Regions from separate parts of the Burkholderia sp. GW821-FHT14F03 genome, predicted to be linked through region 1. Evidence: riboswitches for the same ligand, from Rfam matches in the RefSeq annotation. Region 1 holds a riboswitch; the other holds the start of a gene.

Region 1 (3,404 bases):
TGCGCGCGCACGGCCGCATGGGGCGCGCCGTCGAGCCATGCGCCGATGAAGGCCAGCGCCTCGCCGCGCAGCTCCAGGTGCGGCGCCGGCGCGGCGGCCGGATTGCGGCGCACCCGCATCGTGTTCCGGACCACGGTGCGGGCCGGGACGAGGTCGAATTCGAGCGAGACGGTGTCGATCAGGAACGCGGGCGGCGTGTAGTCGGCGCGGCGGATCACGGCGGAGGTAGCGGCGGTATCGGACATGTTGATCGTGGGCGATGATGAGGATGAGGGCCCCTTCGCGCTCGTGGCGCAAAGCGGCGAACAGCCATTGTACAAAGCCTGGCGATGGCGCGCGGGACGAACTTTTTACCGGCTCGCATGGTCTTTGCATTATCGGCGTGGTAATGCCTGCCGGGCGATCGTATGATCGCGATGCCGCATGCACGGCCCACGCATAAAGAGGACGAATCAACATGAAGCGCAATCGAATCACCCGCGGCGCGACCTGGCTGGCGGTCGCCTGCCTCGCACTGCTGGCGGGCTGCACGAGCTACGTGAACACGCAGGTCACCGCGTTCTCCGACTGGAGCGGCAGCGACGCCACCCGCACCTATGCGTTCGCCCGCGCGGCGGACCAGCAGAACAGCCTCGAGCAGGCCACCTATGAACGGGTGGTCGCGAACGAGCTGTCGCTGTATGCGTTCCGGCAGGTGCCGGAGCCGCAGGCCCGCTATCTGGTCGGGCTGACCTACTCGATCAAGGGCGACCGGGTCACGGTGCCGCAGCCCGTGTACTACGATCCGTGGTTCGCGCCGGGGCCGTACTGGCGCGGCGGCCCGTGGGGGCCGTTCGGTCCGTGGGGCCCGTACCCGCCCGCCTACGTGAACCAGACCTACCAGATCTTCGACCGCACGCTCGACCTCCGCATCACGGAGCGCGCCACCGGCAAGGAGGTCTACAACGTGACGGCGCGCAACGCGGGCGAGGGCTCGTCGCTGCTGTGGGCCATGCCGTACCTGGCGCGCGCCGCGCTCGCCGATTTCCCGCTCGGCAACGGCATCGTGCATACCGTGCGGTTGCCGATCGACAAGCGCGGCGGCCCGGCGGCCCCGGGCGTCAACGAACGCTCGGTCATGCCTGCCGCCGCGCCCCCCACGGCGGCGTCCGGCGCGACGGTCAAGTAAACCCGATGAAAGCCGCGCGCCGTACGGCGCGCGGCGGCCGCGCCTACAGGCCGACGCCGAACAGCGCGAGCGCGCCCAGCACGACGAACAGCACGGCGGCGACGCCGTGCACCACCTTGGTCGGCAGACGGTGCGCGAAGCGGTCGCCGAGCACGATGGCCGGCACGTTCGCGAGCATCATGCCGAACGTCGTTCCGGCCACCACCCCCACGTAATCCTGGAAGCGCGCCGCGAGCGCGACCGTCGCGAGCTGTGTCTTGTCGCCCATTTCCGCGAGGAAGAACGCGACGAAGGTCGCGCCGAACACGCCGAGCTTCGAGCGGTTCGCATTGGCCTCGTCGGCGTCGAGCTTGTCCGGCACGAGGATCCACAGACCCATGCCGATGAAGGACGCGGCGAGCGCCCAGCGCATCACGGACGGCGTCACGTAGGCGCCGAGCCACTCGCCGAGCGCGCCCGCGCATGCATGGTTGATCAGGGTCGCCGCCAGCACGCCCAGGATGATCGGGACCGGCTTGCGATAGCGCGCGGCCAGCACGAGCGACAGCAGTTGGGTTTTATCGCCGATTTCGGCAAGCGCGACTGCGCCGGTGGAGATCAGGAAGGCTTGACTCACGTGGGGACATCCTCGGGCCTGTTGTGTGTGCGAGCGACGATCCGCCGCGCGCCGGGCCCATGTACGGCGCGCAGAGGACCATCGGTCTCGCCAGGCTGACAGTGTCTGCTGCGTCCGCCATGGCCGCGACGGCCAAGTCTGTTGACGGACGCCCCCGTCGCGATGCGGCCCGCCTGGGTGGCGGTGATCGCGCGGAGCGGCTACTCCCCAATGAGGAGCGGATTCTAGCACGCTGCCTTTCGCGTTGGAAAGGTTCCGCCCGGCAGCGCCGGGCGGGGCAGGCGCGGGTCAGTGCGCGCCGGCTGGGCGATCGGCCGGGCCGCGACCGGCCGGGCCGCGCGCGTCGTCGCGCCGGTGCACGCAGCGGCCGGCCGCGTAGGTGAACGCCACCGCGCGATCGTCGCCGAGCAGCGCGAGCGCGAACAGCAGCTCCTCGAGCGATTCGGCGCGCGCGCTGCGGCGCGCGAGGAGCGGGGTCGCGGCCGGATCGAGCACCACGAAGTCCGCTTCCGCGCCCGGCGCGAGCGTGCCGACCTGCGCGTCGAGGTCGAGCGCGCGCGCCGCGCCGGCGGTCGCGAGCCAGAACATCCGGGTCGCCGTCAGATGATGGCCGCCCAGGCGCGCGATCTTGTGCGCCTCGTTCATCGTCTGCAGCATCGAGAACGCGGTGCCGCCGCCGACGTCGGTCGCGAGCGTGACCGGCATGCCGGCCGCGTCGGCCCGGTCGAAGTCGAACAGGCCGCTGCCGAGGAACAGGTTCGAGGTCGGGCAGTGCGCGGCCACGGTGCCCGTCTCGGCCATGCGGCGGCGGTCCTCGTCGTCGAGGTGGATGCAGTGGCCGTACACGGCGCGCCGGCGCAGCAGCCCGTAGCGGTCGTAGATGTCGAGGTAGCTGCGGTGGCCGGGAAACAGCTCGGCCGCCCATTTCACCTCGTCGACGTTCTCGGCGACGTGGCTCTGCACGAACACGTCCGGGTGCCGGCGCGCCAGCTCGCCGCAGGCTTCCAGCTGCGCCTCGGTCGAGGTCGGCGCGAAGCGCGGCGTGAGCGCGTACATCTGCCGGCCGCGACCATGCCAGCGCGCGATCAGCGCCGCGCTGTCGTCGTAGCCCGATTGCGCGGTGTCGCGCAGGAACGCCGGGCAGTTGCGATCCATCAGCACCTTGCCCGCGATCATCCGCAGGTTGCGCGCGTCGCTCGCGGCGAACAGCGCGTCGGCCGACTGCGGATGCACCGTGCAGTACACGAGCGCGGTCGTGGTGCCGCACGCGAGCAGTTCGTCGACGAAGAATTCGGCGACGTCGCGCGCGTGGGCGGGGTCCTCGAAGCGCCGCTCGGTCGGGAACGTGTAGGTGTCGAGCCACGGCAGCAGCCCGGGCGCAGGCGACGCGATCATGTCGGTCTGCGGGTAGTGGATGTGCGTGTCGATGAAGCCCGGCACGATCAGCCGGTCGCGCAGCTCGGTCAGCTGCGCGTCGGGCGCGAGCCGGCCGGCGAGCGCCGCGTAGGCGCCCGCGGCGACCACCCGGCCGTGCTCGACGAGCAGCAGCCCGTCCTCTTCGAAGCGGACCGCGTCGGCGTCCTGCGCGGGGTCGCCGGTGAAGGTCAGGAGCCGCGCGCG
Region 2 (3,404 bases), on a different contig from region 1:
CACCAGCGTGACGATCTGCACGCCCGGCACCAGTCAATGCACGACCATCGACAACGTGCAGGTCGACACCGGCTCGCAAGGCTTGCGATTGCTCGCATCGACCATCCAGGGGCTGTCGCTGCCCGCCGTCACCTCGGCGAGCGGCGCGATCACCGCCGCGTGCGGCGTATTCGGCACCGGCTATACCTGGGGCGCGGTGCGCAGCGCCGACATCAAGCTCGCGGGCGAACTCGCGTCGAACCAGCCGATCCAGGTCATCGCCGACGCCAGCACGCCGAACACGCCGTCCGACTGCTCGCAAGCCGGCTCGTCGATGCAAACGCAGAGCACGCTGCGCGCCAACGGCATCCTCGGCATCGGCCTGTTCCAGACCGACTGCGGCAGTGCTTGCGCGACCAGCGCGCTGCCGAGCTGGTACTACACCTGCACGTCGAGCGGCAGTTGCACGAACAGCGCGCAGCCGATCGCACAGCAGATCGCCAATCCCGTCAGCGCGTTCGCGACCGACAACAACGGCGTGGTCATCACGCTGCCGGCGATCCCCCCCACGGGGTCGCCAAGCGTCACCGGCTCGCTGATCTTCGGCATCGGCACGCAGTCGAACAACGCACTGGGCGCCGCGACCGTGCTCGCCGCGACGGCTTCGGCGGGCTATGTGACGAGTACGCTCAACGGCAAGACCAACAACAGCACCTTCATCGACAGCGGTTCGAACGGGCTGTTCTTCCAGGACACGTCCCTGTCCCAGTGCAGCGGCTGGTTCTGTCCGCCCACGACACAGACCTTCGGGATCAACCTGACCAGTGCGGGCGGCTCGGCGACGGCGACGACCTCGTTCTCGGTAGCCAATGCGCAATCGCTGTTCGCGACCGGCAACAATGCATTCAACGATCTCGCGGGACCGCTCGGCAACGTGGTCGACCTGGGCTTGCCGTTCTTCTTCGGACGGACCGTCTACACGGCGATCGAAGGCATGCAGACGCCCGCGGGCGCGGGACCGTATTACGCGTTCTAGCTGCTGTTGAAATACGCTGAGGATGGACGGATCGGGCGGGCCGATCCCGTGCGCGGATGCGGTGGGGAAACAGCGATGAGTGGCTGTGGACGGGCGTCGACAGCGAAAGCGTTGCCGCTGCCGTTATCGCTATGCGTGTTCGCGTGCGGCATTGAGGCACGCGACCGACACCCCATAAACGGAAAGGCCTGGAAGACCGAACCAGTCAAGGAGAACCTTGACTGGCCAGCCTTCCAGGCCTTGATTCCTGGTCGGGGCGAGAGGATTTGAACCTCCGACCACCTGCACCCCATGCAGGTACGCTACCAGGCTGCGCTACGCCCCGAAAGAGGGAAAGTATATCAGACAGTTTGAGCGAATAAAACCATCCGATCGCAATTTCTCCACGAGACCGAAAGCGCGCGCGACACAGGCCGCCCGCTCGCTCGCCGCAGCAACACGGCCTCGCGCGAACGACGCGGCATACCCCAACATTCAACCGCCGCCCGACAGCGCACGAGGCGCATCGTCTTCCAAACACTTTACCTGCGAGCCCGTCGCCCCTACAATCGCCCCATCATTGGGGAGTAGCCTTCCTCCGCCCGGAGGAGAACGCGTCAACATACTTGGCCTCGGCCGTGGCGCGTTCGACCGACAAGGTTTGGCGAGACCATTGGCGCATCGCTTCGTCTTGGGTCGGACGGGAAGCCTGCGCCATGGTCCATCCACGTCCGACCTTGGAGTCCCCTGATGCGTCTGCTCAGTCCTTCGCCCCACGTCACGCCCCCGCGCCACATCCGCCCCGCCTCGCGTCGAGGTGCCGCATGATCGCCATGTTTCTCGAACTGCTGCTCATGCTCGCGATCATCCTGGTGGCCGCGGAGATCTTTACCAATGCACTCGAACATCTCGGCGAGCGCCTCAAGATTTCGGAAGGCGTCACGGGGTCGCTGTTCGCGGCAGTCGGCACGGCCCTGCCGGAAACCATGGTCCCGCTGCTGGCCCTGGCAGGCGGAACCGCCAACCCGACGCTGAACCAGGAAATCGGCGTAGGCGCGATTCTCGGCGCACCGCTGATGCTGGCCACCCTGACAACCTTCCTGATGACCTTGGCCGTGGTCCGCTCGCGCGGCCTCGGCGGCTTCCTCACGCCCGAGCGCACCGGGTTCACGCGCGACCTGAACTACTTCCTCGCCGCATTCACGCTGGCCACGATCGCCATGTTCGTCCCGCATCGCGAATGGTACGCACGCGGCCTGCTGAGCCTCACGCTCGTCGGGCTCTACATCGCCTATGTCGTCACGACATTCCGCGCCTCGGACAAGCTCGTCGCGGGCGGCCACGGAACGGAGGCGCCCGCGACCATGCTGCTCTCGCGCCTCGGCCTGCCGATCCATCTCGGCACTATCGCCGCCCAGTTGGCCATCGGCGTGGCGCTGCTCGTGGCGGGCGCAAAGGGATTCATCCACGGCGTCGAGGGCGTCTCGCATCTGCTTGGGGTCTCCCCGCTGCTGCTGTCGCTCATCATCATTCCCATCGCCACGGAATTGCCCGAGAAGGTGAACAGCGTGCTTTGGATCCGGCGCGGCAAGGACACGCTCGCCTTCGGCAACATCACGGGCGCCATGGTGTTCCAGGGCACCCTGCTGCCCGCGATCGGCATCCTGCTCACCCCCTGGGAGCCGCGCCCCGAAGTGCTCACCGGCGTTGTCGTCACCTTGCTGGCGGCCGCATGGCTGCGTCTCAATGCGCGTCGCCGCGGCCTCGCGCTCTGGGCCCTGCTCTTCAACGGCGTCGCCTACTTCGCGTATCTCCTGATCACGGCGACCCATCGATAACGGCGAATGCGCGAAGTCGCTCATCAGCCTGCGCCGCATTTCGCAAGCGATGTCGCGGCGGCGCGCATGACACGCGCGCCGCCGCGATCCGGCGAATGCAGCGCCGTCACTGCCCGATCTGCTTGCTGACCTGATTCTCCTGCTGATTCAGCGTGCGATCTTCCTGCCGCGTGATGTGCCCGTTGTCCTGATGCGCCATGTCGCGCTCTTCCTGGCGGACCTGGTGGTCGTCGCGATGCAGCTTCGCCGCTTCCGCGGGCGACATCTTGCCATCGCGCACCGATGCATGGATCCGCCGGTCCTGGTTCTGCAGCCTGTGATTGACTTCCGCGCGACGCGGATGATTCGCATCCCATTGGGTCTCGGCGGAGGCCGTCCCGATCGAGGCGGCGGAAAGGGCCGCCACGGCGGCAAACATATGGATGGACAAGCGCATGATCGTCTCCCGGTACGGTAGTCGGCGGCTCGATGCCGCCTGCCTATCTCAACGCGATAGGCCACGCCCCTGCCGACCCGCCATTTGTGAGTTGCGTAACCAGTTGTATCGCGGCCCGCCGACAACGCAGACTCGC

What was found. A riboswitch is a leader RNA that binds a small molecule or an ion and turns the genes downstream of it on or off. The one in region 1 is predicted to bind manganese.
Region 2: linked by a shared signal. The riboswitch ahead of AC1RQF_RS02795 (sodium:calcium antiporter) and the one ahead of AC1RQF_RS19760 (TMEM165/GDT1 family protein) in region 1 are both predicted to bind manganese.

The regions. Positions count from the first base shown of each region.
Region 1 is NZ_JBXAPG010000028.1:39,853-43,256, forward strand. Features, by position in the region: gene pepN (aminopeptidase N) at 1-245, opposite strand, end outside; gene AC1RQF_RS19755 (DUF4136 domain-containing protein) at 458-1,168, shown strand; gene AC1RQF_RS19760 (TMEM165/GDT1 family protein) at 1,212-1,784, opposite strand; yybP-ykoY riboswitch at 1,877-2,005, opposite strand; gene guaD (guanine deaminase) at 2,073-3,404, opposite strand, start outside.
Region 2 is NZ_JBXAPG010000003.1:20,492-23,895, forward strand. Features, by position in the region: gene AC1RQF_RS02785 (DUF3443 domain-containing protein) at 1-1,015, shown strand, start outside; tRNA gene AC1RQF_RS02790 (tRNA-Pro) at 1,264-1,340, opposite strand; yybP-ykoY riboswitch at 1,565-1,696, shown strand; gene AC1RQF_RS02795 (sodium:calcium antiporter) at 1,819-2,832, shown strand; gene AC1RQF_RS02800 (hypothetical protein) at 2,939-3,268, opposite strand.